Regions from separate parts of the Robertmurraya mangrovi genome, predicted to be linked through region 3. Evidence: a T-box and tRNA genes for the amino acid it is inferred to sense, from the RefSeq annotation. Region 3 holds a T-box; the other regions hold tRNA genes.
The links. The T-box of region 3 lies ahead of trpS (tryptophan--tRNA ligase). A T-box ahead of a tRNA ligase gene usually reads a tRNA of that ligase, here a tRNA-Trp.

Region 1 (6,055 bases), 210 kb from region 3:
GATAGGTCAGAGGTGGAAGCATGGTGACATGTGGAGCTGACTGATACTAATCGATCGAGGACTTAACCACATTATTGGTGATTACTCGAATTCTTCTTCTTCAATCATTATCTAGTTTTGAAGGCATAACTATGATTTTTCACGATAGTGAAAAGATCAATCCTTCTAAATTACATAGTCTGGTGGCGATAGCGAGAAGGTCACACCCGTTCCCATACCGAACACGGAAGTTAAGCTTCTCAGCGCCGATGGTAGTTAGGGGCTGTCCCCTTGTGAGAGTAGGACGTCGCCAGGCGAACATTTTCTTTTAAAAAAGTGTTGACTGTAATTAAAGAAAATGCTATCCTAATATAGTTCCTCTTAGAGGTAATTAATCTAGGCCCATTGGTCAAGCGGTTAAGACACCGCCCTTTCACGGCGGTAACACGGGTTCGAATCCCGTATGGGTCACCAATTTTTTTTACGGAACGTAGTGGAGTAAAAGCAACTTTTTTTATGGAGGATTAGCTCAGCTGGGAGAGCACCTGCCTTACAAGCAGGGGGTCGGCGGTTCGATCCCGTCATCCTCCACCATTTTTTTCACGTTACGTAGTGAAGCAAAAAAAAAATATATCGTGCCGGTGTAGCTCAGTTGGTAGAGCAACTGACTTGTAATCAGTAGGTCGTGGGTTCGACTCCTATCGCCGGCACCATAATAGTATGAGCCATTAGCTCAGTCGGTAGAGCATCTGACTTTTAATCAGAGGGTCGGAGGTTCGAGTCCTCCATGGCTCACCAAACTTTTTTGCGATGGCAAAAGAAGTTTCCTTAATTTTTGCGTAAGCAAAAGAGATTTCCTTATTATGTTTTTGCGTAAGCAAAAGAAGTTTCCTTAAATTACATTGCGGGTGTGGCGGAATTGGCAGACGCACTAGACTTAGGATCTAGCGCCGCAAGGCGTGGGGGTTCGACTCCCTTCACCCGCACCATATTTTTCTTTCTAGTAAACACTTTACCAAAAATAATGTAACGCGGAAGTAGTTCAGTGGTAGAACACCACCTTGCCAAGGTGGGGGTCGCGGGTTCGAATCCCGTCTTCCGCTCCAAAAATATGCCGGGGTGGCGGAACTGGCAGACGCACAGGACTTAAAATCCTGCGGTAGGTGACTACCGTACCGGTTCGATTCCGGTCCTCGGCATTTAACTTTTTTGCAGAAGCAAAAGTAGTTAGTATATACACTAGTACTTAATTTGCGCCCGTAGCTCAATTGGATAGAGCGTCTGACTACGGATCAGAAGGTTATGGGTTCGACTCCTTTCGGGCGCGCCACTATATTTAAGTAGTTAACAACTAGATATCGGGGAGTAGCTCAGCTTGGTAGAGCACTTGGTTTGGGACCAAGGGGTCGCAGGTTCGAATCCTGTCTTCCCGACCATCAATTTTATGGGGCCTTAGCTCAGCTGGGAGAGCGCCTGCCTTGCACGCAGGAGGTCAGCGGTTCGATCCCGCTAGGCTCCACTTAGATTTTTTCACGGAACGTAGTGGAGTGAAAAGAATCTACCATAATAATTTGGCGGTGTAGCTCAGCTGGCTAGAGCGTACGGTTCATACCCGTGAGGTCGTGGGTTCGACTCCCTCCGCCGCTACCATAATTTAAACTTTATTGGAGGTATACCCAAGTCCGGCTGAAGGGATCGGTCTTGAAAACCGACAGGCGGGTCAAACCGCGCGGGGGTTCGAATCCCTCTACCTCCTCCATTTTTAAAAAGAATATCTATAATACTATTATCGCGGGGTGGAGCACGGTCGAATATGCTTATTCGATTACTCTACAGCGCACCGATTGAGCCACTTCTTGAGATGCTTTCTGAAATCGAGGCGGTTTATCGGAATAGAAAATGCTTAACAAAGAGCATCTGCAATCTAAAACAAATACTATTATCGCGGGGTGGAGCAGTCTGGTAGCTCGTCGGGCTCATAACCCGAAGGTCGCAGGTTCAAATCCTGTCCCCGCAATAATCCATCTGGTCCCGTGGTGTAGCGGTTAACATGCCTGCCTGTCACGCAGGAGATCGCGGGTTCGATTCCCGTCGGGACCGCCATACTATATAATACTCGTTTAATTTGAGAAATTAATATGAAATATACGGCTCAGTAGCTCAGTTGGTAGAGCACGATGAATATACTTCTTGAAAAAACATCCAGCGTACCGATTTGAATTACATCTTTGTCTTTCCATCCTCGTAAATCGGGACGAAGGACGAAGCAAAACATATTGAATAGTATTTCAAAAAACGGCTCAGTAGCTCAGTTGGTAGAGCAAAGGACTGAAAATCCTTGTGTCGGCGGTTCGATTCCGTCCTGAGCCACCTTTTATTTTGGAGGGGTAGCGAAGTGGCTAAACGCGGCGGACTGTAAATCCGCTCCTTAGGGTTCGGCGGTTCGAATCCGTCCCCCTCCACCATTTTCTTATTTAGGGGTATAGTTTAAAGGTAGAACGAAGGTCTCCAAAACCTTTGGTGTGGGTTCGATTCCTACTACCCCTGCCAGAGTGAATTATGGCGGTTGTGGCGAAGTGGTTAACGCATCGGATTGTGGTTCCGACATTCGTGGGTTCGATTCCCATCAGTCGCCCCATAAAAGTTTTACTGAATAATCTTTGGGCTATAGCCAAGCGGTAAGGCATCGCACTTTGACTGCGACATGCGTTGGTTCGAATCCAGCTAGCCCAGTTATATGGCGGCATAGCCAAGTGGTAAGGCATAGGTCTGCAACACCTCTATCCCCGGTTCAAATCCGGGTGCCGCCTCCAAAAAATAATGCGGGTGTAGTTTAATGGTAAAACCTCAGCCTTCCAAGCTGATGTCGTGAGTTCGATTCTCATCACCCGCTCCATATGGGCCTATAGCTCAGCTGGTTAGAGCGCACGCCTGATAAGCGTGAGGTCGATGGTTCGAGTCCATTTAGGCCCATCATATACAATTAGTGAGATTAATACTAACTATTCCGCAGTAGCTCAGTGGTAGAGCATTCGGCTGTTAACCGAACGGTCGTAGGTTCGAGTCCTACCTGCGGAGCCATACATAAATTCTAAAGCTAGGTTCTATACCTAGCTTTTTTTGTGCTTTTTCTAACCTCTACTTTAAAGGAATTCAAACTTAACAAGTTATCTAGGATAAAATCTGCATCAATCAGTAACTAACTGTTGCGATACTCCTGAATTGATTGAATATATCTTCCAGAGCCTGTACAAGTCGAGCATTCTTTCTTATAGAAGAAGTATTTTTTTAAATATCCACTCCCATTACATTTATAACAAATTCCAACTAACCTCATGTTTATTCTCCTTATATATACTAATAAAAATATTTCCTTAAACTAGTTTAGATATTCATATTTATTTGCTAAGCGAGAACGTATAGATTCCGCTTAGTTATTCTAAATATGTGACTCATTTTAGAAAGTTAACTTTTAAACTTGAAATATGCCCATGTTCAATAATTAGTCATAAAGTAATAGTTTTTTTGAATTATTGAAGGAGATATGAACAGGTACGTAGAACTAGATTTGTGATGGAGAGAAATTGCTTAGGGAGATGACAGAGATGGAAAACAATTTGAGAGTATTAATATGTGACGACTCCGCATTAATTCGAAAAAAACTAAGAAGTACATTAGAAAAATGTAAGTGTAGTGATATTATTGAGGCAGAGAACGGTACGGTTGCTGTTGAAATGGCTATAAAACATTCACCTGATTTAATCTTCATGGATATTGTAATGCCTGATAAGGACGGAATTGAAGCATTAGAAGAAATTAAAGCTTCAAACCAAGAAATTAAGGTGGTAATGGCATCTTCTGCAGGTACTAAGGAACATCTAAAAAAGGCATTAGAGAAGGGTGCCTATGATTTTATACAAAAGCCAATTACATTAGAGGCAGTTACTAACTTAATTGAAAGAATACTGCTTGAAGAAAAGGAGGGAAGTTTAAATGTTTAGTCAATACTTCGGCCATTATCTATTGAACCGTGGGTATATAACTAGTGAACAGCTAAAAGATGCACTTGAATTACAAAAATCTGTTCATGTTAAGTTGGGTGTACTTGCTGTAGATGAAGGTTATATGACTCCATTACAAGTAGAAGAAACTCATCTTAAACAAACACAGATGGATAAAAGATTTGGTGAAATAGCAATCGAATTAGGTTTCTTGACGAATGACCAGTTAGAGGGTATGCTTACTGCTCAAAAACAAAATCATTTATTATTAGCTCAAGCTTTAGTGGATCGAGAGTATATGACTATTGAACAATTCTCACTAGCTTTAAACGAATATAAGAATGAAAATAGCCTTTCTGATGATAAATTTGAAGCAATCAAAAATGGGGATATTGAAGTTCTAGTAGAAAATTTAGTTCATATTGAGACAACTTCCTTAAAAGAACTTTATAGAGATTATTTATCCTTATTTATGAAAAATTTAATCAGGTTTATTGATGACCAGGTTTACCTTGAGGCTTACAATTCAGAGCAAGAAGTTAACAAGGAATGCTTTGTTCATCAAGAGATTACTGGTCAAACTCCATTGTTTACAGCAATATCTTCTAATACAGAGATTTTCCTAAAAATTGCTTCCATTTATGCAGAAGAAGAATTGACTGAAGTAAATGAATTAGCTGCAGCATCAGTAAGTGAATTTTTAAACTTACATAACGGTATTTTCTTAGTTAATATGTCTAATAAAGATATCGAGCTAAATATGAAACCGCAGAACTTTAGCCAAAATACTTTTGTAGATGGAATACAGCAAGGAAATATATTTACCGTTCATTTGTCAAAAGGGTCGTTCAACATCATTCTTTCTGAAAATCCAGAACTTATTCAAATTAGTTCTACAGAAGAAGCCGAGGTAGTTAAATAATCGTTTTTTTAACTAAAAGAGTCAGCCCAACAAAAGGGCTGACTCTTTTACTAAATGTATCTATAGAATTTACTAGTAGTAATAATCTAATAATCCCTTTATGCTTTTAATGCTTGAATTTGTAGGTCAATTTTTACTTTATCTCCAACTAGTACTCCACCAGTTTCTAAAGCAGAGTTCCATGTAAGTCCATAATCGCTTCTATTAAGCTTTCCAGCTACACTAAAACCTACTTTTTCATTTCCCCATGGGTCTTTGCCTGAACCTTCATAAGTAACAGAGAATGTTTCTTGCTTAGTTACACCGTGAAGAGTTAGTTCACCAGTCACATTATACTCATCATCATCTGTTTTTACAATTTCAGTTGATTTGAATGTCATGGTAGGGTGATTCTCTACATCAAAGAAGTCTGCTGAACGAAGGTGGTTGTCACGGTCTTCGTTACGTGTATCGATGCTTGCAATATCAATATTAAACTGAATAGATGCAGATGTTAGATCAGAAGGATCAGCCTCAACTTGAGCATCAAAGTTTTTAAATGTACCTTTTACGTTAGCAATCATCATATGTTTGATTGAAAAATCAACACTGCTATGTGCGTTATCTACTGTCCAATTAGTTTTACTCATTAGTTTCATCCACCTTTTTATAATTTATCTTTAATTCGAGATAATTGATTTCAAGATAAATTATAAAATGAAACTAACTTTTCGTCAAGTATGTTTTTAAAGGTTCTTTCGTGCCGGTAGTAGGACTATCTAAACATTAATGTGGAATCACTTGTCGGAGTAGGAAGGTATTGGGGAGAAGTAGAAAGTAAAAATAAAAAAGCTAAGACCAGGTGCTTAGCTTTCAAATATATTAATATTTAATTTAGTCTATATTTACCAGTCTTGTGTAGTTTCAAGTAATTTGTCAATTTCAATAATTTTGAGCCTATAACTACAATCGTCCTCAGCTAGTTCACTGGTAGCTTCCAATAATTCATCAATATCTGTTTTCACTAAACGCATACCTGAACCTCCTTAAAAAATCGTCAAGTTTAAATGCTCATACTTTTATATAACTCTGTTCTGTTTTATAACTGCCTAAACATTTATGATTGTCTTGATGTTCTTGTACTATATACTTCGGAGTTTAAATTCACTATTTG
Region 2 (11,391 bases), on a different contig from region 3:
CAAAAGCTCTTATTAGAAAGAAAAAAAGTCGCACCTATCAACGATGACATTTGTGCCATTTATATCACACTAAAATAGTGAGTTGTATTTTCCTATATTTTTTTAAAAAAATGTTTGAACCATTTTAATCTCTCAGTTGTATAAGAGATAAACATAAACAAAAGTGAGGGATTTTAAATGGATAAAGGCTTCTATATTTCACTGATAGTACAAGTGATTTTAATAACGATGATTTTAGCTTTTGTTATTCCAATGGACAGAAAATACATTGTAAGAGAAAAAGGAAAGATCAATTTCAAAAAATCAAAAATACTATTAAGATGGAATGTTTTTGACACGATTGCAGTGGGGATTGCTTTTTATGCTATTGTCTGTGTTCAAGTTCTAAATTTTCTTGTCTCTGGTGGTCTTACAATTGAAAATAATTATGTTCAATTTTTTACAAACCAAGGTCAATCTTGGACAATCGTTGGGGCCGTCTACTTAATTACTAGATTGTCATTGGTGTTAAAAGGAGTGAAGGAGATATACGGAGATGTCCGTTAATGAAAACAAAGTTAGCCAGCTAATCCAAAAATTCCAAGAAGGTGATAAAGAAGCCTTTGATCAGCTCTATGTCCTGTTTAAGCCTTCTTTATATGCTTTCCTATTTCGGTTTACAAAGGATGAGCAATTTTGTATAGACATAGTTCAAGATGCTTTTTTAAAACTACATGAGAACGTTCATAGGTATGATTCAAACAAAGCAAGTCTCAAAACATACTTATTTCAAATTGCCTATAACCTCATGATTAACAAGCTCAATCGAAGAAAGAAATGGGAAAAACTGATTCCCTTTTTAATCCCTAGACACTCCCAAACCATTCATCAGGATGAATCGTTAACCATTCGAGAAGCGATACTCCAATTGTCAGAGTCTCATCGAGCAATCATTATTTTAAGCTATTATCACGAAATGACTCAAAATGAAATTTCAGAAGTCGTTGGAATTCCAGTTGGTACAGTTAAATCTCGTCTACACCACGCTATCAATAAACTTCGTGAATTTCTGGAGGTGGACCTACATGGACAAGAAAAAGCAAAATGAAGAATTCTTAAAGCCTGATCCCTTACTAAAGATGCATTTAGATTCTTATCAAGTTGACATTCCTGACTTTCCAATGAAGAAAAACAGATTTTCAAGATTAATAGGCTATTTAGCCTCTCCAACTAATAACCCATTTGAAGGTTATGTAAATCTATCAGGGAGCCTAGTGGTATTATCTGTCTCTCCTATTCTTATTGGATTGGTATTAATGGGAATTCAAATTTTAAGAGTTAGTTTGTAAACAGATTGTCCAACGGTTGTTTGCTGAATTGAGATCTATAAAAAAATCCCCTTACTGAACGAATGGTTCACTCTAAGTAAGGGGATTTTTTCCTTCTATACTCGTGTCAACAGGAACACTACAAAACTGTATCAATAACTTTAATGAATTATTCACTAATTTTGCATATGGATATTTAAATCCATATGCAAAATTTTGAATGGCTTCATTCATCTTAAAGCTGCTGTAAAGCTCTAACAACTTCTTCTAACTTCATACCTCGAGAGCCCTTGACTAAAATCAAAGTACAATCATTTGTCACTTCTCTTAAGTCTTCAATGAGCTTTTCTTTTTCTAAATAAGATTTCACTCTGTCCTCAGGCATAACGAAACGTGCCCCTTCAGCAATGGATTCTCCTAGTTTTCCAAAAGTAAAAACATATTGAACCTTATCGCTATCTAACGTTTTTCCTATCTCGACATGGTAGGCTTTTTCTTCAGAACCTAGTTCAAGCATATCTCCAAGGACTAAAATTTTGTTCTCATATCCTGGTAAGTTGGATACTAATTCAATTGCTGCTTTCATAGAAGTCGGACTTGCGTTATATGCGTCATTAATCACTTTTTCCCCTTTATATCCCTCTACTAACTCCATACGCATGTTAGTTAACTTTAAGGATGAAAAAGCATGATTCATTTTTTCAAAAGGAATGGCAAAATGATTCGCCGTTAACATAGCTGCTAGCGCATTTAATATATTATGTATTCCTAGTACTGGCAAATGAAACGTTAAATCACTGAGGCTTGTTTTAAACTCACTTCCGTTATCATGTTGGGTGATCTCTTTTGGAAAAAGATCGTTCGATTCTAAGCGACCAAATGTCTTTAACGTTGCATTACCTTTATACGTACTTAAAGTGTTTGTTAATAGTGGTTCATCCCCATGAAAAACGATAAGGCCATCTTCTTGTAAGCCTTGGATAATTTCTAACTTGGCTTCAGCTATCCCTTCTCTAGAACCTAAATCTTGAAGGTGTGATTCACCTATATTTGTTATCATTACCACATTTGGACGAGCTAATTTAGTGAGAAACTCAATTTCCCCCTTCGCACTCATCCCCATTTCTAATACGGCTATTTCTGTATCCTCTTCTAAGGAAAGCACGGTTAATGGAAGCCCAATATGGTTGTTGTAGTTACCTTCTGTTTTTTGAACCTTATATTGAACAGACAACAAACTAGCTGTCATGTCTTTCGTTGTCGTTTTCCCGTTACTTCCTGTTATTCCAACTACTTTTACATCTAATTCGTTACGGTAACTCCTAGCTAACTCTTGAAGAGCAATTAGGGTATCTTTAACCATAATAATCGGTAGATGCAGTGGGGGGTTAGGAACATCCTGTTGCCAAAATGCTGCAGCAGCACCTTTTTCAATGGCCTCTTCTACAAACTTGTGCCCATCTGAATGCTCTCCTTTGAAAGGAACAAACAGATTACCTTCTTCAATTTTTCTTGAATCAATGGAAATCCCTTTGATACTAACCGATCCATGTATATTTAAATCATTTTCAACTGTAATCATCTTCGCTATTTGAAAAAGACTTTTTTTAATCAATGTATTCCCTCCTTCTTTATTTATATTAAAATAGGCCGACAAAGTAAGGGTCTGACCCCATACATTGTCAGCCTTTGGCATCTTAAAAAGTATGTTTTATCTTTTGTTTTTGAGTGTGTCTGTCAATTCCAAGCTCTACTAAACGCTCGATTAATTGAGGATACTCTACACCCGTATGTTTCCATAATAAAGGAAACATGCTGAAAGGTGTGAATCCTGGCATAGTATTTACTTCATTGATATATATTTTCCCTTCTTTCGTAACAAAGAAGTCTGCTCTAACTAAACCTGAGCAATCAAGTGCTTGGAAAGCTTTAATAGACATTTCCCTTAATGTTTTGTACTCTTCCTCTGTAATTTCTGCAGGAATAATTAATGCTGTATTTCCATCTTCATATTTTGCCTTATAATCGTAAAATTCAACCTTTGGAACAATTTCTCCAGCTACTGAACATTCTGGATAGTCATTTCCTAATACACCTAGTTCAATTTCACGGGCTACAACGCCTTCTTCAACAATAATTTTACGATCAAACTGGAACGCCTCTTCAAATGCAGCCGCCAATTCAGCTCGATTTGAACATTTACTAATTCCTACACTAGATCCAAGGTTTGCAGGTTTAACGAAACATGGATAGCCCAGCTCGGTTTCAACATGAGCATACGCTTGCTCCGGGGAAGTTTCCCAATTGCCTCTAATAAAAGAAACATAATGAACTTGCGGGAGTCCTGCTTGAGCAAAGATATTTTTCATTATCACTTTATCCATTCCAGCTGAAGAAGATAATACTCCGTTACCCACATATGGAAGGTTCAATAGCTCTAATAATCCCTGTACTGTGCCATCTTCACCATTCGGACCATGTAATAATGGAAAAATAACATCAAAAGGACCCTTTTGTTCACTTGCTTGGAACAATGTTGGTGCTAATGCCGTTGGAGATAGCGCTTCTCCTTGGCTGAATTCTAGTTCCTTTACGGTTTCAACTGGTCCTGTTAGTAAAGGACCCTTCACCCATTGACCTTCTTTTGTAATATAGATAGGATGAACCTCAAATTTGCTATGGTCTAACGCCTTAATAACAGCTAATGCCGTTTGCATCGAAACTTTATGTTCAGCCGATTTCCCGCCGTATAATAAACCAATTTTTGTTTTCATTTAAGTACCTCCATATTCAAATAACCGCTTTTTACATGAGAAATCGTAAAATTGAAAAATATAGAATCTTGAATGTCGCTTCTCATGTATGTACTCCAATTTAGCTTTGTGCCTTTATTATTTTATCACTTATTAAATTTAGATAGGAGTGATACAAGATTAGATTATACTTGAAAATATTTCAAAACTTTTAACTTGTTGCCTCGCTAAGATACAGAACACTTCTCTTTACTTATATGTATGTATTATACTGCTTGCTTCAATCCTTACAAAACAAAAACTTAAAGATTAGAGGGAAACCCACTAAAATATTATTCTATTTTTAATTATTTTTATATGCGATCCCTTTATTGTCAAAATATATTGAATATTATTATTTTAATAGAATAATAATTTCCATCTTAACATTTCAACAAAAAGAGTGTATAATCCACCTTAAGAAAACAATTGTATTTTTTAGGAGGACATCATGAAAAAGTTTAGTTTGCTTCCCAGAATTATTTTAGCCATTGGAGCAGGTATCGTTATCGGTTCCGTGTCTCCAGATTGGATCATTAAATTATTTGCTACTTTTAACGGGCTGTTTGGTAATTTCTTAGGTTTTGCCATCCCTCTAATCATTATCGGATTTATTGCGCCTGGAATTGGAACGATGGGCAGAGGAGCAGGTAAGCTACTTGGAATTACAACTAGTATCGCTTACGTGTCCACTGTAATTGCTGGGCTGGTAGCCTTTTTCTCAGCTAGCTTCCTTTATCCAACTTTATTAAAGAATCAAAGTTTCAAAGAATTTGAGAATCCAGAAGAATCTCTATTAGCTCCTTTCTTTAAGGTGGACATGCCCCCTGTTATGGGTGTTATGACTGCTCTCTTATTAGCTTTTACGATTGGACTTGGACTAGCCGCATTAAAAAGTGATGCATTACAAAATGTGATGAATGATTTCCGCAGTATCATTGAAAAATTAATTAATGCTATTATCATTCCTTTATTACCTATTCATATTTTCGGTATTTTTGCTAACATGACACATGCTGGCCAAGTGGGCGATATTATGGCCGTATTTGCAAAAGTCTTTGTTATGATTGTTGCTCTTCATCTTATATATTTATTATTCCAATACAGCGCAGCAGGAGCTGTTTCAAAAAGAAACCCTTTAAAACTAATAAAAGAAATGTTACCGGCATACTTTACGGCATTAGGAACACAGTCTTCTGCTTCAACTATTCCAGTAACACTAAAACATGCGAAAAAATTAGGGGCACGTGAAAAAGTAGCAGATTTCTCGATTCCACTTCTAGCTACTATACACTTATCTGGAAGTACTATTACTCTAGTGAGTTGTGCTATAGCTGTCATGGTCCTGCAAGGTCAAACAGTTGGCTTTATGACGATTCTTCCTTTTATTTTAATGCTAGGAATTACAATGATTGCTGCACCAGGTGTACCAGGTGGCGCGGTCATGGCTGCACTCGGTTTGTTAGAAACGATGCTAGGTTTTGACTCTATGATGCTCTCTCTAATGATTGCTTTATACCTAGCACAAGATAGCTTTGGAACAGCATGTAATGTAACAGGGGACGGTGCAATCACTGTTTTAGCTGATAAAATGAGCGGAAATGATACTATTTCTAATAAATCAGCGGTAAAAGCGAGTTAATTATGCAAAAAAGAGCTTAAAATATAAGCTCTTTTTTGTTTGCATAACTGGATATCATCAATTTGATTGGGTATATCTTCGGAAAGGAGCAATATATCATCGATTTTAACCTTTTTATCATCGAATTTTTCAAAATATCGTTTTTTCGACAAATCAGGGGATAAGTCCGTACAATTGTGTAAAAGATATGAGTCGTTTTATTCCCTCTTGTCTACAAATCAGGATCCAATTTCAACCTCTACCTCTAAACCTTTAATCTTGCTCACATCTAACCTCTCATGGTTTAGCTCTGTTGGTCTTAATATAATTGATTTTGGAATTTCAGAAGATGGAGAAAAAACTAATTTATATCTTTGGCCTAGTTTATCTTTGTTGATCTTTCCAGAGCTAGAAATCATCCCTAACATTTGACCCTTATCATCAATTAACTCAAAATTAGTATAATGTAACTTATTTTGTTTTGATTCCACTATTTTCACTAGTACTTCGGTCGAACTAACAGAAAAAGTTAGTTTTTCTAAAATAACAGAAGTCCCACCATAGTTTTTTGTAGCCATTGGCATGATAGATTTACTATCCTTATCACTTTTTGTTACTGGAAAAGTAAAATGCCAATCACCATTTATATCTCCAAGTTTTTCAATCCCCATATCTAGCTGAAAATGATCTTTTAGTGACCCTTCTATATTTAAATGAAAAACACCTGCAAGTTTGTTTTCACTAATTTTTGTACTACTTCCACCTACCCCATATGTCCCTAAGGGTTTTCCGTCCATTTGAAAGTTCATTTTGGGGTTCAAAAGGCTATCTAATTTTTCCTCAGATTCTAATAAATATCCAATCGATATCATCGTCCCATCATGGAGGACCTCAGTTACAGTAACCTTAATTCCTTCATCAACTGCGCTTTCTCCTATTGTTGACACCATCCCTTTCTCACGGGCTTTATTTAAACTTTCTTCCCCTATTAATTGAAAGACTGATTCAAAGACGGGAATCTGCTTAATTGTATCCGCTAAGCTTGTTGACGTTGTACCAATACCTATGGCTACTGCAACTATAGATGCCGTTGCAATAGATGCTAATTTCTTTCTCTTGTAAAATATAGATCTACTCTTTCTTTCAGGTAAAGAATGTAATGTCTCAGTCACTCGATCTTTAACTACATCAGGAATTACAAGCTTTTTACCCTTCAAATGTTTTTTTATTTCTAGATCCAGATTTTGATTACTCATGGTAACAGCTTCTTCCCTTCATATTGAAATAATCTAGACAATTCATTCCTTGCTCGGCTCAATCTTGATTTAACTGTCCCTTCCGGAATTTCTAAAGTCTGTGCAATTTGCTTTACACTCAAATCTTCAAAATAATAAAGAATAACCAACATTCGAGTTTCTTCATTAAGGGAGTTTACGACCTCGTTCACCTCTATTTCATCGTAGGAACCTGTTTGTGTAACTGGTTCCTTCCATCCCTCTAAAGGAATCACTTTCTGTTTTGAACGTAGTATCTGATTGCATACATTAATTAAGATTCTTATTAACCAGGTCTTGAAAAATTTTGGTTCCTTTAATGATTCGATGGAGGTGTATGCCTTTAGAATCGTTTCCTGAATGGCATCCGCACAGTCTTCATCGGACTTTACTATCGATTTCGCTATTCGATACATTGTGCTCTCACTTGCTTCTATGATTCGAATAAAAGCTTCTTTATTCCCTTTACGAGCACTTGTCACATCCAATAAATCAAACAAGCTGAATACTCCCTTCTCTAACTAACTACTAATTAGATAAAAGATTTCTACATACGGTTCACTTTTTTTTAAAAATTTTTAAAAACACAAAAAAGACGACCCATTACAGTCGCCGTGTTTAGAGAAAAAGGAGCCTTATTTTACAATCATCACCGGTGCCTTTACTCTCTTTGCCACTTTATGACTCACACTTCCTAAAACCATTTCTTGAAATTTATTTAACCCTCGGCTCCCGATAACAACGAGATCAAAATGATTGGAATTAGCATAATTAACAATCGTTGGGCCCGGTTCTCCGTGTAAAATCTCTATTTTATATGTAATATTTTTTTCCTGAAGCTTCTCTTCTATGGGTGCTAATCTTTTCTTGCGTTTTTCTTCCACAACGGTTTGGTCATAATGATGAAGGATATCTTCTTTTGATCTTTGACCGTCAATAACATAGATAACAGTCATCTCTCCATTTGGGTTATCTTCTAATAAATGCAATGATTTTTCAAAACTACGAATAGAATGAGCAGAGCCATCTGCCGCAAGTAAAATTTTATTAAACATATCCTCACCCCTGTTAAATCTATTATAAAGTAATCTTCATTAAGTGAGGAAAAAAGTTTTTATAAAAGTTACCATTATACTTTGTAGAACAGATGTTGAATTTCCTCTGAACTAGACACCAAACCTCATTATATAAAAAAAACCAACTCGTTATGAGTTGGTTTTTACGCGCCTTAGAGGATTCGAACCTCTGACACACGGCTTAGAAGGCCGTTGCTCTATCCAGCTGAGCTAAAGGCGCAAATATGTATGGCTCCGCAGGTAGGACTCGAACCTACGACCGTTCGGTTAACAGCCGAATGCTCTACCACTGAGCTACTGCGGAATAGTTAGTATTAGCTTCCTGTATCTATCTTACTTTGCCGAATGTCCCCATCTCAGAAAGTAAAGCAAGAAGTGTCTCGATGGGTACAACTCGTAGCAAATTCAATGATGAATTGCTCGTTGCTCTACCACTGAGCTACTGCGGAATAGTTAATGTAAATATATTATACTCGATTAATTAGTAATTATACAACTAATTAATGGTGGGCCTAAATGGACTCGAACCATCGACCTCACGCTTATCAGGCGTGCGCTCTAACCAGCTGAGCTATAGGCCCCAATTGGAGCGGGTGATGAGAATCGAACTCACGACATCAGCTTGGAAGGCTGAGGTTTTACCATTAAACTACACCCGCAATGGATTTATAAAAATAAAATGGCTGGGCTAGCTGGATTCGAACCAACGCATGTCGCAGTCAAAGTGCGATGCCTTACCGCTTGGCTATAGCCCAAAAAAATGATAAATGGGGCGACTGATGGGAATCGAACCCACGAATGTCGGAACCACAATCCGATGCGTTAACCACTTCGCCACAATCGCCATAGTTTTCCTTGGCAGGGGTAGTAGGAATCGAACCCACACCAAAGGTTTTGGAGACCTTCGTTCTACCTTTAAACTATACCCCTAAATTAAAAATGGTGGAGGGGGACGGATTCGAACCGCCGAACCCTAAGGAGCGGATTTACAGTCCGCCGCGTTTAGCCACTTCGCTACCCCTCCGAGTTATCCATTAGGGTAAATAATATATATATGATTATAATGGCGGTCCCGACGGGAATCGAACCCGCGATCTCCTGCGTGACAGGCAGGCATGTTAACCGCTACACCACGGGACCAGATGGATGATTGCGGGGACAGGATTTGAACCTGCGACCTTCGGGTTATGAGCCCGACGAGCTACCGGACTGCTCCACCCCGCGATAATAATATTTATATCATATTGCACATGCTCTTTATTAAGCATTACCTATTCCGATAAACCGCCCCGATTTCGGAAAGAATCTCAAGAAGTGGCTCAATCAGTGCGCTGTAGAGTATTCGAAGAAGCATATTCGACCGTGCTCCACCCCGCGATAATAATAACCTATTCTTTTAGAAAATGGAGGAGGTAGAGGGATTCGAACCCCCGCGCGGTTTGACCCGCCTGTCGGTTTTCAAGACCGATCCCTTCAGCCGGACTTGGGTATACCTCCGATGTTAAACAAATGGTGGACCTTGTAGGACTCGAACCTACGACCGGACGGTTATGAGCCGTCTGCTCTAACCAGCTGAGCTAAAGGTCCTTTCTAAGAGATCTTAACTCAATGCTACTTACACCATTTAAAGATTAATTGGTAGCGGCGGAGGGAGTCGAACCCACGACCTCACGGGTATGAACCGTACGCTCTAGCCAGCTGAGCTACACCGCCAAAATTTTAAGTGTGATTCATTCTACTACGAAATGAGTTGAATGGAGATTCTTTTCACCACTACGTTACGAAAAAAAATCTAAGTGGAGCCTAGCGGGATCGAACCGCTGACCTCCTGCGTGCAAGGCAGGCGCTCTCCCAGCTGAGCTAAGGCCCCATATTAATATAATCATGGTCGGGAAGACAGGATTCGAACCTGCGACCCCTTGGTCCCAAACCAAGTGCTCTACCAAGCTGAGCTACTCCCCGTTTGTATCAAGTTGCAACTGCTTGATAATTAATGGCGCGCCCGAAAGGAGTCGAACCCATAACCTTCTGATCCGTAGTCAGACGCTCTATCCAATTGAGCTACGGGCGCTTATTAATCTTTTATCTTATAGTTTGTTGGAAACTTCTTTTGCTTTTGCAAAAAAGTTAAGTGCCGAGGACCGGAATCGAACCGGTACGGTAGTCACCTACCGCAGGATTTTAAGTCCTGTGCGTCTGCCAGTTCCGCCACCCCGGCATATCTTCTGGAGCGGAAGACGGGATTCGAACCCGCGACCCCCACCTTGGCAAGGTGGTGTTCTACCACTGAACTACTTCCGCAATATATATCTTCCATAATACTTTTATAAATATAAATGCGGGTGAAGGGAGTCGAACCCCCACGCCTTGCGGCGCTAGATCCTAAGTCTAGTGCGTCTGCCAATTCCGCCACACCCGCAATATAATTAAAGAAAAGCTTTTTTACTTAAGAAAAGTGAGCCATGGAGGACTCGAACCTCCGACCCTCTGATTAAAAGTCAGATGCTCTACCAACTGAGCTAATGGCTCATTTTAAGACAAAAATAAAATGGTGCCGGCGATAGGAGTCGAACCCACGACCTACTGATTACAAGTCAGTTGCTCTACCAACTGAGCTACACCGGCAACATTAATATAGTAACTTTTTACTACACTTCGTTTCGTAAAATATTAAGGAAAACTCTTTTTACTACACTTCGTTTCGTAAAAAAGTATTGGTGGAGGATGACGGGATCGAACCGCCGACCCCCTGCTTGTAAGGCAGGTGCTCTCCCAGCTGAGCTAATCCTCCAAATATGAAATTTCTTTTACTACACTATCGCTTCTTGAGAGAAAAATTAAGGATGTTTCTTTTTACTCCGCTATCGCTTCGTAAAAAAAACTTGGTGACCCATACGGGATTCGAACCCGTGTTACCGCCGTGAAAGGGCGGTGTCTTAACCGCTTGACCAATGGGCCACTGTATGAATAACCCAAAACGGGTTAGCCTGGCGACGTCCTACTCTCACAAGGGGACAGCCCCTAACTACCATCGGCGCTGAGAAGCTTAACTTCCGTGTTCGGTATGGGAACGGGTGTGACCTTCTCGCCATCGCCACCAGACTATTGAAGGATTATTCCTTCAAAACTAGATAACTGACAATCATCATTAAAGTTATGGTTAAGTCCTCGATCGATTAGTATCAGTCAGCTCCACACGTCACCGTGCTTCCACCTCTGACCTATCTACCTGATCATCTTTCAGGGATCTTACTAGCTTGCGCTATGGGAAATCTCATCTTGAGGGGGGCTTCATGCTTAGATGCTTTCAGCACTTATCCC
Region 3 (11,391 bases):
AATCATTGGTAATTATTTTTGTAACTTAGTCCACTTGAATGAGTAGTCAGGACCATTTAAATGATAAGTGAATCCTTCAACCTTCTCGTTAACTAATTTATTTGCTGCACGTTGGAAAATAGGTGCAATTGCAGCATCTTCAAAAAGAATTTTCTCTGCATCTTGGAATGCCTCGAAACGCTTACCAGGATCATTCGCTAAATCACCTTCAGCAGCTTCGATTAAAGCATCATACTCTTTGTTAGAGTAAGACATTTTGTTGTTTCCTCCACCAGTTAACCAAAGGTTAGAGAAAGAAATCGCATCGTGGTAGTCTGGACCCCAACCACTGTGTAAAAGATCATACTCTTGTTTATCTTCAAGCTCTAAACGAGTAGCAAATGGAACAGATTTAATATTAACTTTTAATCCAGGTAAGTTTGTTTCTAATTGATTTTTCATGAAAGCATCGATTTTCTTAGCTGATTCAGAGTCACCACTTACGTAAGTGAACTCAAGAGAATCTTTTCCAATCTCTTTTAAACCAGTTTCCCAGAACTTTTTAGCTTCTTCAGGGTTGAACTTATTGAAATCACCATATTTTGCACGGAAATCTTCGTCTGTATCAGGGTGTTTAACGAATTCAGTAGGAACTGCATAGTTAGCAGCTAAAGAACCGTTTTGTAAAACATCGTTTACTAGAGCATCTTTATCAAACGCCATTGATAAAGCTTTACGAATGTTAACATTTTTTAAAGCTTCTGTTTCTTGGTTGAATTTTAACCAGAAAATTGTAGGCTCTAACCATCTTACTAATCTTGGGTCACCTTCATATAAAGAAATTACTTCTGGTAATGAAAGTTTTGTTGAAATATCCGCTTCTCCAGCATCAATAGCGTTAGCTGCAGCAACTGCATCTTTTAATACATTGTAATTAATCTTTGTTAAAGTAACTGTATCTTTATCCCAATAAGTATCATTCTTTAATAATGTCCACTCAACATCTTCAGTACCTGTCCAATCAGCTAACGAAAATGGACCAGTGTATAATAAGTTTTCAGAGCTTGAAGCAAACTTATCACCTTTTTCCTCAACAAACTTTTGGTTTAATGGGAAGAAAGTTGGGAATGCCATTAAGCTTTTGAAATATGTTTTAGGTTTTACTAAAGTGATTTCTAACTCATTATCGCTTAACGCTTTAATACCTAAGTCACTTAGTTCTGCTTTACCTTCATAAATCTCTGTAGCATTTTTGATTTTCCCCATCATCATGTACGGACCATAAGAAGATCCTGTTTCTGGGTTAATTGCACGTTGCCATGAGTATACGAAATCTTGAGCTGTGATTTTGTCACCATTTGACCATTGTGCGTCACGTAATTTAATTTTGTAAACTAATCCGTCTTCACTTACTTCTGGCTCACCATCAGCAAGAGCAGGAACCGGTTCTTGGTTTTGATCAATTCGATATAGACCTTCGTTGATATTATTTAAAATAGTAATACCAACAGCATCTTCAACTAATGAAGGATCTAATGATGGAATCTCTGCAGACTCTAGAACTGTAATTTCTTGTTTATCTGCTAGTTCACCAGCAGCATCTGTACCTTTATCAGTACCAGTACCTGTATCTTCCTCTTTCTGTCCGCCTGAACATGCTGCTAAGAACATGCTTAGAACTAGAGAAAGAACTAAAAGCAATGAAAATTTTGACTTTTTCATCGATAAGCCTCCCTAAGATGTTATTTTTGTTTTCTGAAAACTTAGTACACAAATTATTATACATATAAATCATAGTTTGTACATAATTTTGATAAATATTTTTAAATAAGATAATTTTTTTGGGTTAAAATAAGGATAAAACTCTGATAAAATAAGGATTCATGAAAATTATTTAATTTTTTGAAATAATTTTAAATAATATTATTCCATATATTTAAATAGCAAACATTATTTGGAAATAACTTTCAGGAGATTAAACCTATGTCAAAAAACACAAAAGTCATTAGTTATACCTTCTTTTTATCACAAGCAGTCATCATATTGTTATCTTTAATTGTTTATCGATACTTGAGTTTATTGCACTATATAAACATTTCATTTTACATATCGAGTCTATTTCTTTTTACTTCCCTTATCTTTTTTTCAATGGGATCAGGATTCTTTGATAATGTAACAAAATCCTTTCGATTAGTTTTTGCTGGAAAAGGAGAATCTAGAAGTTCGATTGAAGAAATGAGACCCTTATCTCAGGTGGTTTCATTTAACTACTCTCCTTTATTTATAGTAGCAATGATAAATTTAGCTATTATGTGTGCAGCACTGTTTATCTATTATTTATAAAATGTATTGTTTTTTCAGGGTAGTTCAAGTATAGGTACTTGATATCAGAAAAGTTTTAAATTATAATAAGTTTAAATTGTAATATTAAGCAATGATAAAGAGTAGTACATTTATTTCTGGATTTATAGAGAGTTTGTGGTTGGTGAAAACAAACATCCAAATAGATGGAATGGACTTTTGAGCTTCTGTTATGAACATCCATTTTGATCATTAGTAACAGACGTTTACCTGCGTTAAAGGAACCATGTTTATTTATCATGGTATAAGTGACTCAAGTATGAGTAATTAGGGTGGCAACGCGGACCATTCGTCCCTACTATTAAGTAGGATACGAATGGTCTTTTTTCTTTGGGTAAAATCATGGTGTATGGTTATATTTTTCCAAATTGGATGTAAATATTCACTCAGTACAAAAGTTATTTTTTCATTACCTAATTGGGTTTACTACACTTTATATGACGTAAATTTATTGCAAATAACGGTTATACTTTTACAAGGTAACCTACATAATAGGAGGATTTATATGCAAACTATTTTTTCCGGTATACAGCCAAGTGGAACAATTACACTAGGAAATTACATTGGAGCCATGAAACAATTTGTTGATTTACAAAATGAGTATAACTGCTATTTTTGTATCGTTGATCAGCATGCGATTACACTCCCACAAGATCCGCAACAACTAAGAAAGAACATCAGAAGTTTAGCGGCTATGTATATTGCCGTAGGTATTGATCCAGAGAAAGTAACTCTATTTATTCAGTCAGAGGTACCTGCTCATGCACAGGCAGGTTGGATGTTACAATGCGTTTCATATATTGGTGAGCTGGAACGAATGACTCAATTTAAAGATAAATCTTCAGGTAAAGAGGCTATTCCAGCTGGATTATTAACGTATCCACCGCTAATGGCAGGAGATATATTATTATATAGCACGGATATTGTTCCTGTTGGAGAAGATCAAAAACAGCACCTAGAGCTTACTCGAGATATAGCAGAAAGATTTAATAAAAAGTATAATGAAATCTTTACCATACCAGATGTTAGAATTCCAAAGGTAGGAGCACGTATTATGTCTCTTCAAGATCCTTTGAAGAAAATGAGTAAGTCTGATGTTAACCAGAAAGGATTCTTATCCCTTTTAGATGATCCAAAAGTTATTGAAAAAAAGATTAAAAGTGCTGTAACAGATTCTGAAGGTGTCGTTAAATTTGACAAAGAAAATAAACCAGGTGTTTCAAATCTTTTATCTATTTACTCAATTCTTTCTGGAAGACCAATTTCTGATATTGAAAAAGAATACGAAGGCAAAGGATACGGGGACTTTAAAGGTGATTTGGCTCAAGTGGTTATCTCCACTTTTTCACCCATACAGGAAAAATATTATCAATTAATGGAATCTACTGAGCTTGATGACATTCTTGACCAAGGTGCTTATAAGGCAAATTTAGTTGCTAGTAAAATGGTTAAAAAAATGGAAAATGCTATGGGGTTAGGACGTAAGAAGAGGAAGTAATACCAAAAAAAGGAGCAGAAATCTGCTCCTTTTTTCCATTTTAATTTACTTTAGGGCCATGTTCCATTTCCCATAATCTTTCAAAAAATGGCTGACCTTTTATAATATTTTCACAAAAGTTGGCATGTTTGCTTGTCCAACCATATTTAGTCTGTTCAAAAAGCTGTTCCCATGCTTCTTCAAAATCTAAGTGCTGAATACTAGGATATTGATCAGGGCTCCATTCCGTAAACCAATATCTTACTTCAGCTACATTTTCAGATGAATGTAATTGGTCCAATGCCATAAACAATAACTGCTTTAGTTGTCTTTCCTTTCTAGTTAACCCATTCATTAATTCAGGTTCCGGTGAAAGGATATGGTGTTCTTTATCCGAAGTATGGAAATTGAAATGATAATAGGTTATATCATGATTCTCTACCATTTCAAATACTAATTGTTCTTGTCTCGGTATTAATCTACTTTTTCTTATAGGTATATTATATCCTATCGTATCTACTGCTATTATTTCCGTTCCGTCAGTAACAACAAAACAGTATTCCATTTGAATTCTTTCATGATTTTTTCTTAAATACGCTTTTTGAAATACATCATCAAGTAATTGTTGTGGAAGTTCCGATAAATCGTTTTCTATGTAATTAAATAAAGTTGAGTCCACCTTTAATAGAGGAACTTGATCAAGTAGCTCCACACCATCGTCTTTTCTCCACTCATGAAAATGACAAACATTATAGCCGTTCTCTTCGCCTTCAAACCAATTTACCCAAACATCATGAAGATACAACATGATTTAACCCCTCACTTCAGTATCTGTTTGTCAAACAGTATGGGCAGTCAACCGTAAAATTATTCCTAAATTGATACTCTATTCCAAAATTGATTTATATTTCTTTCCTTTTAGGAAAATAGATACTTATCGTTATTACTACTATTCCAATTGGCAATAAATAGCATTCCGCTCTATGAGTAATAAAACTTAAATATTCCATTAAACCATGTCCAGTAGTAAGTAAATTTAAATATGCAATGGTACTAATACCACCAGAAACAGCGATTCCAAACCCAATAATCAAAATAAATAGCCTAAAGATCATTGTTTTTTACCTATGTTTAATATTTGATATCCCAAAACAATCACCTCTAAACTTGTCCATTTTTATCATATATATGAATGGTTAACTAAAATATGTTTATCAAAAGAATGATTAATCCCAAAAATGCGAAAAAAAATCTACCATTTTGGAATGGTAGATTTTATCTGTTTGATTTAGGGTTAAAGGCATCCTTTAATCCTTCACCAATGAAGTTTATTGAAAGAATTGTTAATGTTAAGACTGTTGCAGGCGGCATCCAAATCCACCATTTGCTTGTTAGAACGTCTGGGCTTCTAGCATCCTGAAGCATGTTACCCCAAGTTGGGATGTTAATTGGAACTCCAAAGCCTAAGAAACTAAGACCCGTTTCAGCAACGATCATCGCAGCAAGTGTAATTGTTGCTTGTACAATAATTGTTGACATTACATTCGGTAATAAGTGCTTAAATATTGTTTTCGCTGGAGAACATCCAATTGAAATAGCACTTAAAACATACTCATTTTCTTTCTCAGCCATTACTTTACTACGAACTAGACGGGCAGTACCTGTCCAACTCAGAACACTTATGACGAAGATTAATGTCCCTGTACTTGACTCTAAGAAAATCGATTTTAAAACGATAACGAAAAGTAAGAACGGGAAGTTCATCATAAAGTCAGTAAATCTCATTAATGCGTTATCAACCCAACCACCAAAGAATCCAGCGGTTGCACCAACAATTGTTCCAATTGTTATAACTGAAATGGTAATAGTAAATGCTAACATTAAAGAAGTTTGACCACCATGTAATACCCTTGCAAAAACGTCTCTTCCTGACTTGTCCGTTCCAAAGAAATGTTCAGCTGATGGTTCTTTACTCATTTGAGTTAAATTAATTTTAGCTGTTTGCTCTACTGGCATTGTTAGAGGCTCGGCTAATACTGATAATGCTGTAACAGTAATGAGAAAAAGGAGACTAATCATAGCCACTTTATTTCTAAAAAACTTTCGGCGGGCGAGAGCCCAGGGTGATTGGCTTTTTACAGGTTGTGGTGGTTCCACAACAGCCTTTGAACTTGGTTGTGTTACTGGTTCCATTACTCTCACCTACCTAACTTAAGCGAATACGCGGATCTACTAAACCGTATAGTATATCTGCAACTAAATTTCCGATTAGTGTTAAAATCGTTAACATCATAGCAATTGCCATCATTACAGAGTAATCACGAGCATTTACTGATTCAACGAATAAATATCCAATTCCAGGATAAGTAAAGATTGTTTCAGTGATGATTGCACCACCAAAGATACTTGCAATATCAAATCCTAATAAAGTTACAATTGGAATTACTGAATTTCTTAGGATATGCTTATTATAAATCGTTGATTCTTTCGTACCTTTAGCTCTTGCAGTACGAACATAATCTTTACGAGAACTTTCGATCATATCATTACGCAAAAACTGTGTATAAGATGCAGTTGCCATTGCTCCTAAAACAAGAGCTGGTAATATAGTATGTTTTGCTTTACTTAAGAAATATTCAAACGTTCCTGGCTCTACTCCAGACCCAATACTTCCTGAAGCGGGAACCCATTGTAAATGAATAGAGAAAATATAAATTGCTACTAAGGCAGCGACGAAACTTGGTATTGCTAGTGCTAAATAGTTAAAACCTGATATCAAATAATCCCCAAAACTATATGCATATCTACCTGAGAAACGTCCCATTAAGAATGCTAAAAAGTAAGTAATTATTAGAGCTGAAATTCCTAGTATTACTGTGTTTGGTAGTCGGTCACCAACTAGTTCCATAACACTACGTTTGTGTACAAACGAATCTCCAAAATCTCCCTGTACCACTCCACCCATCCAGCGTAAATATTGAGTGTGAATCGGGTCATTTAAGCCCATCTTTTCACGCATTGATTCAATATATTCTGGATCTGAGTTTAATGGATCAATCTTTCCAGATAGGGCATCCCCTGGCATTAGCTTTGCCAGGGAAAAAACCACTACTGAGATAAGGAAAATTATTGGAATCATTCCGATGAGTCTTCGAATTGTGTATTGTAGCATTTCCATTCCCCTTATCAAACATTAATGAATTGTTATTACTCTACAATGTGCCATAGGTGGAATTCGTCAACGTTAAATGGTGTTACTTTAACTCCGCCTACACGTTTGTTGATAGCCCAAGCATCTTCACGTTGTTCGAAGAAGATTACTGGAAGTTCATCGTTTACAAGTTTTTGCCATTCAGCATAAACTTCTTTACGGTACTCAGTTACATCTTTGCTTGTATCTTCAGGGAATTGAACACCCTTCTTGATTAACTCATCAGACTTTTCGTTAGCCCATCTCCACATGTTCCACTTGTCAGTTGATAACCAGATACCAGCTGGATCTGGGTCAGCTGCAAGACCCCATGCACCGTGGAATGTTTCAACAGATGGATCATCTGCTTCGATAGTGTCATAGAATAAGTTAAAGTCTTTTAATGAACCGCCGTTAAGTTTTGCATTTAAGCCAACTTCTTGCCATGATTGGATAACGAATTGAGCACGTGCTTCAGCTGTTTCTGTACCAGCCATTGCATCGAAGTTAATTGTGAACGGATTTCCTTCTGGATCTTCACGGAAACCGTCGCCGTCTACATCTTTATAACCAGCTTCATCAAGTAAAGCTTTTGCTTTTTCTGGATCATACTCATATTGATTGATTTGAGAATCATCAATTTTAGCCCAAGATACTGATGGGAATGGAACGTTTAATGGTTTACCTAAACCGTTACGGAATGCATCAACGAATGCTTGACGATCAATAGCATGTGCCATAGCATGACGTAATTTTTTGTTAGAGAATTTAGGGTTATCCATTACTACTTTTTTAGCTTTAGTATCGTAGCGACCTTGGTCAATACCGATATAGCTGTAAGATAAAGCATCAATTGTTACAGGGTTGATATTTGCAAGTTCCTTAATTTGTGGCCATTGGTCAGATGGAGCAAGCATTACATCAATCTCACCATTTTGTAATAAACCTTGTGCAAGTGAACCATCAATAATTTTGTAAACAACGCCATCTAAGTGAGCAGGGCCTTGCCAGTAGTCATCATAACGTTCGAACTCGATCATTTCACCGGCTACGATATTTTTAACCTTGAATGGTCCAACACCGATAGGGTTTTTACGAACTTGGTCAGAATCTGGAAGTTCTTTAGAAGAAATATCTCCATAGTAGTGCTTTGGTTCTGGAATAGACCAGATGTTATCAAGTAAGTTAACTTGTGCTTCAATAACTGATACTTCGATTGTGTAATCGTCGATTAACTTAATACCTTCGATTTTGTCAGCTTTACCATCGTGGTACTCTTGAGCACCTTTGATCATTGCTACGTTAGAGAAACGAGCTCCCTCATAAGTAGGGTCAGCGATTAAGTACCAAGCATATTCCATGTCTTCTGCAGTTAATTCATGGCCATCATGCCATTTAACACCTTGTTTAAGTTTGAAAGTTACAACAGTGTTATCTTCGTTGAATTCCCACTCAGCTAAGTTTGGCTCCGGTTGAAGCTCATCGTTAGTTGCGATTAATCCTTCGTGCATAAATTGAAGTGCGTTTACATCATCTTGTCCTTCATAGTATGCATAAGATAAAACACCTTTGAATGGTTGAGTGTAACCAAATGTAACTTTACCACCTGGTTTAATTTCTGCAGCCTTTTTATCATCTTCTTTTTTCTCTTCAGGTTTCTCAGTGCCTGTCTCTTTTGAACATGCTGCTAAGAATAGCGACATGATTAGCATTACAGAGACTAGCCAAAATGCTGATTTTTTCATTGTTTTCCCCCCGGAAAATTATTTTTTTGAAAAAGCATTAGTTATATAGGTGACAAGCGACTCTATGCCCAGGCTTCACCTCCTTTAAAATAGGCTTTGTAATTGAACATTCCGGTTTAGCATGCGCACAACGCGGATGGAATGTACAGCCCTTTGGAGGATCGATTGGACTTGGTACATCGCCCTCTAAGATAATTCTTTCTTTTTTCTTACGTGGATCAGGCTCTGGAATAGCTGAAATTAGTGCTTGAGTATACGGATGTAATGGCTCAGCATATAAACTATCTTTTTCAGCTACCTCTACTAATCCTCCTAAATACATAACTCCAATTCTATCACTCATATGTTTTACAACACTTAAATCATGAGCAATAAATAGGAAGGTTAAGTCAAACTCATCTTGTAGCTCTTTTAACAAGTTAAGTACTTGCGATTGAACAGAAACGTCTAGTGCTGATACAGGTTCATCAGCAATGATTAGCTTAGGCTTAAGTGCAAGTGCACGAGCAATACCAATCCTTTGACGTTGTCCTCCTGAGAACTCATGTGGATACTTGTAGTAGGCATCCTCAGGTAATCCTACTTTATTTAGTAATTCAAGTACTTCTGCTTTTAATTCTCTTTGCGTTTTTTTCGTATAGTTACGGATTGGCTCAGCAACTAAGTGTCCTACCATCATTGTAGGGTTTAATGATGCATATGGATCTTGGAAGACCATCTGGAAGTCTTTACGAATTTTTCTTAGAGAAGTTCCTGATAGATTCGTAATGTCTTGACCATCAAACATGATTTGTCCGTCTGTCGGATCTAGTAATCTTAAAATCGTTCTTCCAGTAGTAGATTTACCACAACCTGATTCCCCTACTAGTCCAAGTGTTTCACCTTTTCTGATTTCAAACGATACATCGTCAACAGCCTTTACAACTGCTACTGTACGACGTAAGATTCCACCTTTGATAGGATAATAGGTTTTTAGGTTTTTAACATCTAGTAATATTTCGTTTGTGCTTTTATCTTTTTTAATCTGGATATTTTCTTTAACATTAGTACTCATTATGCTTGCACTCCTTCTCTCGGCTTGCTCGTTTCATATAGCAAGCAAGAAACTTCATGACCTTCATCTGTTTCAGCTAATTGAGGCGTTATACTTAAACATTCAGGCATCGCTTCAGGACATCGTGCAGCAAACTTACAGCCCAGTTTAGGCATATTCTTTAATGATGGTACAATTCCTTTGATTGAACTTAAAACTTCTACATCTTCGTCCATTTTTGGAATTGAGCCCATTAGTAGTTTAGTATAAGGATGCTTTGGATCATGGAATAGTGTATCAACATCAGTACGTTCTACAATTTTCCCTGCATACATTACAATTACGTCATCACACATTTCAGCAACTACACCAAGGTCATGCGTGATTAAGATAACGGACATATCGTTTACTTGTTGAATTTCTTTTAAAAGTTCAAGAATTTGGGCTTGAACTGTTACATCAAGTGCAGTTGTTGGCTCATCCGCAATTAATAGTTTGGGTTGACAAGCAATTGCAATAGCAATCATAACCCTTTGTCTCATACCACCAGATAATTGGTGTGGATATTCATCAACGATTTTTTCTGGTCTAGAGATTCCAACACTCTTTAGAAGAGCAATACTTTTTAATCTAGCTTCCTTTTTAGAAATGTTCATATGATTAAACAATACTTCTTGTAATTGGAATCCGATGGAGAATACTGGGTTAAGTGATGTCATTGGTTCTTGGAAAATCATAGCGACATCTTTACCACGTATTTTATTAATATCTTTATCGTTCATTTGTTCTAAATGAACACCATTAAATAAAATCTCTCCGGATTTAATTTTGCCAATTCCTTTTGGTAAGAGCTTCATAATTGAAAGACTCATAACCGACTTTCCACATCCAGATTCACCAACGATACCGACGATCTGGCGAGGCTTTACCGTAAATGATACATTATCTACAGCATTGTAGTATGTGCCGTCTATGGAGAAAGCAGTTTCTAAGTTCTTCACCTCTAATAAAGGTGCTTCTCTATTGGTAAGAGTTTTAGCGCTCATGGGACACCTCTTAAATTCTTTTTTGAATTATTCAGTCAATTCATTGTATTTGATTAAAATACTATTACAGTTTCGTTACAATTGCAAGATTTTTTTCATAATTGTTAAAGTTCATTTTTTTGGCAATTTAAAAAAAGCCCACATTTTAGGGCTTTAAAGCGTTTTATATTATGAAAATTTTATATTTTTTTTGTTAAAAATTTCGGACTCCAAATGAAAAGTTGCTTTTGTAGAAAAGCTTTTTCTATGCATAAAATCACAAACAATCTGATAACCGGTTGCATATCCAACTAATCTTGGATAGCCTTCAAATCCATATAGCAGTTGGTCATGCAGCGCCTCCCTTTTTTTTACATTTATTCCCTCCTTAAGGAATTTATTCCAAAAATTCTCCAATTCTTTATTTGTATAATATTTACACCAATGTGCAATATAATCTTCTCCGCAGTACTTTAACACGGTAAATTCTGCAAGTCCCTCCAAAATCATTGAATCTAGCAATGTATAATCATCTATATCTTTTTTTTGTTTATTTAACCTACACACATGATGATATTCAT

Region 1: it has a tRNA-Trp gene. The T-box ahead of trpS (tryptophan--tRNA ligase) is inferred to sense a tRNA for this amino acid. The anticodon was not compared.
Region 2: it has a tRNA-Trp gene. The T-box ahead of trpS (tryptophan--tRNA ligase) is inferred to sense a tRNA for this amino acid. The anticodon was not compared.

The regions. Positions count from the first base shown of each region.
Region 1 covers NZ_JAXOFX010000001.1:107-6,161, forward strand. The annotation lists partial or broken rRNA gene SM124_RS00005 (23S ribosomal RNA) at 1-70, shown strand, start outside; rRNA gene rrf (5S ribosomal RNA) at 179-295, shown strand; tRNA gene SM124_RS00015 (tRNA-Glu) at 379-453, shown strand; tRNA gene SM124_RS00020 (tRNA-Val) at 498-573, shown strand; tRNA gene SM124_RS00025 (tRNA-Thr) at 617-692, shown strand; tRNA gene SM124_RS00030 (tRNA-Lys) at 702-777, shown strand; tRNA gene SM124_RS00035 (tRNA-Leu) at 884-968, shown strand; tRNA gene SM124_RS00040 (tRNA-Gly) at 1,011-1,085, shown strand; tRNA gene SM124_RS00045 (tRNA-Leu) at 1,093-1,178, shown strand; tRNA gene SM124_RS00050 (tRNA-Arg) at 1,233-1,309, shown strand; tRNA gene SM124_RS00055 (tRNA-Pro) at 1,339-1,415, shown strand; tRNA gene SM124_RS00060 (tRNA-Ala) at 1,426-1,498, shown strand; tRNA gene SM124_RS00065 (tRNA-Met) at 1,553-1,629, shown strand; tRNA gene SM124_RS00070 (tRNA-Ser) at 1,646-1,738, shown strand; tRNA gene SM124_RS00075 (tRNA-Met) at 1,923-1,996, shown strand; tRNA gene SM124_RS00080 (tRNA-Asp) at 2,007-2,082, shown strand; tRNA gene SM124_RS00085 (tRNA-Phe) at 2,277-2,349, shown strand; tRNA gene SM124_RS00090 (tRNA-Tyr) at 2,361-2,444, shown strand; tRNA gene SM124_RS00095 (tRNA-Trp) at 2,456-2,529, shown strand; tRNA gene SM124_RS00100 (tRNA-His) at 2,542-2,617, shown strand; tRNA gene SM124_RS00105 (tRNA-Gln) at 2,641-2,712, shown strand; tRNA gene SM124_RS00110 (tRNA-Cys) at 2,719-2,792, shown strand; tRNA gene SM124_RS00115 (tRNA-Gly) at 2,802-2,875, shown strand; tRNA gene SM124_RS00120 (tRNA-Ile) at 2,879-2,952, shown strand; tRNA gene SM124_RS00125 (tRNA-Asn) at 2,986-3,060, shown strand; gene SM124_RS00130 (response regulator) at 3,585-3,980, shown strand; gene SM124_RS00135 (cyclic di-GMP-binding domain-containing protein, MshE-related) at 3,973-4,902, shown strand; gene SM124_RS00140 (YceI family protein) at 5,001-5,531, opposite strand; gene SM124_RS00145 (hypothetical protein) at 5,787-5,915, opposite strand.
Region 2 covers NZ_JAXOFX010000029.1:24,342-35,732, forward strand. The annotation lists gene SM124_RS23250 (PP2C family protein-serine/threonine phosphatase) at 1-78, shown strand, start outside; gene SM124_RS23255 (group-specific protein) at 178-546, shown strand; gene SM124_RS23260 (RNA polymerase sigma factor) at 536-1,087, shown strand; gene SM124_RS23265 (hypothetical protein) at 1,065-1,328, shown strand; gene SM124_RS23270 (UDP-N-acetylmuramoyl-tripeptide--D-alanyl-D-alanine ligase) at 1,543-2,922, opposite strand; gene SM124_RS23275 (D-alanine--D-alanine ligase) at 3,005-4,081, opposite strand; gene SM124_RS23280 (dicarboxylate/amino acid:cation symporter) at 4,551-5,741, shown strand; gene SM124_RS23285 (DUF4179 domain-containing protein) at 5,960-6,976, opposite strand; gene SM124_RS23290 (sigma-70 family RNA polymerase sigma factor) at 6,973-7,494, opposite strand; gene SM124_RS23295 (universal stress protein) at 7,630-8,049, opposite strand; tRNA gene SM124_RS23300 (tRNA-Arg) at 8,217-8,290, opposite strand; tRNA gene SM124_RS23305 (tRNA-Asn) at 8,300-8,374, opposite strand; tRNA gene SM124_RS23310 (tRNA-Ile) at 8,575-8,651, opposite strand; tRNA gene SM124_RS23315 (tRNA-Gly) at 8,656-8,729, opposite strand; tRNA gene SM124_RS23320 (tRNA-Gln) at 8,751-8,825, opposite strand; tRNA gene SM124_RS23325 (tRNA-His) at 8,839-8,914, opposite strand; tRNA gene SM124_RS23330 (tRNA-Trp) at 8,927-9,000, opposite strand; tRNA gene SM124_RS23335 (tRNA-Tyr) at 9,011-9,094, opposite strand; tRNA gene SM124_RS23340 (tRNA-Asp) at 9,135-9,210, opposite strand; tRNA gene SM124_RS23345 (tRNA-Met) at 9,221-9,294, opposite strand; tRNA gene SM124_RS23350 (tRNA-Ser) at 9,475-9,567, opposite strand; tRNA gene SM124_RS23355 (tRNA-Ile) at 9,581-9,657, opposite strand; tRNA gene SM124_RS23360 (tRNA-Met) at 9,707-9,783, opposite strand; tRNA gene SM124_RS23365 (tRNA-Ala) at 9,868-9,940, opposite strand; tRNA gene SM124_RS23370 (tRNA-Pro) at 9,956-10,032, opposite strand; tRNA gene SM124_RS23375 (tRNA-Arg) at 10,065-10,141, opposite strand; tRNA gene SM124_RS23380 (tRNA-Leu) at 10,203-10,288, opposite strand; tRNA gene SM124_RS23385 (tRNA-Gly) at 10,297-10,371, opposite strand; tRNA gene SM124_RS23390 (tRNA-Leu) at 10,408-10,489, opposite strand; tRNA gene SM124_RS23395 (tRNA-Lys) at 10,527-10,599, opposite strand; tRNA gene SM124_RS23400 (tRNA-Thr) at 10,620-10,695, opposite strand; tRNA gene SM124_RS23405 (tRNA-Val) at 10,786-10,861, opposite strand; tRNA gene SM124_RS23410 (tRNA-Glu) at 10,954-11,028, opposite strand; rRNA gene rrf (5S ribosomal RNA) at 11,056-11,172, opposite strand; partial or broken rRNA gene SM124_RS23420 (23S ribosomal RNA) at 11,227-11,391, opposite strand, start outside.
Region 3 covers NZ_JAXOFX010000001.1:204,381-215,771, reverse strand. The annotation lists gene SM124_RS01165 (peptide ABC transporter substrate-binding protein) at 13-1,701, opposite strand; gene SM124_RS01160 (hypothetical protein) at 1,963-2,322, shown strand; T-box leader at 2,405-2,640, shown strand; gene trpS (tryptophan--tRNA ligase) at 2,846-3,838, shown strand; gene SM124_RS01150 (YjbA family protein) at 3,879-4,625, opposite strand; gene SM124_RS01145 (YuzI family membrane protein) at 4,720-4,932, opposite strand; gene opp4C (oligopeptide ABC transporter permease) at 5,093-6,010, opposite strand; gene opp4B (oligopeptide ABC transporter permease) at 6,024-6,989, opposite strand; gene opp4A (oligopeptide ABC transporter substrate-binding protein) at 7,025-8,752, opposite strand; gene SM124_RS01125 (ABC transporter ATP-binding protein) at 8,790-9,806, opposite strand; gene SM124_RS01120 (ABC transporter ATP-binding protein) at 9,806-10,831, opposite strand; gene SM124_RS01115 (DUF2268 domain-containing putative Zn-dependent protease) at 11,000-11,391, opposite strand, start outside.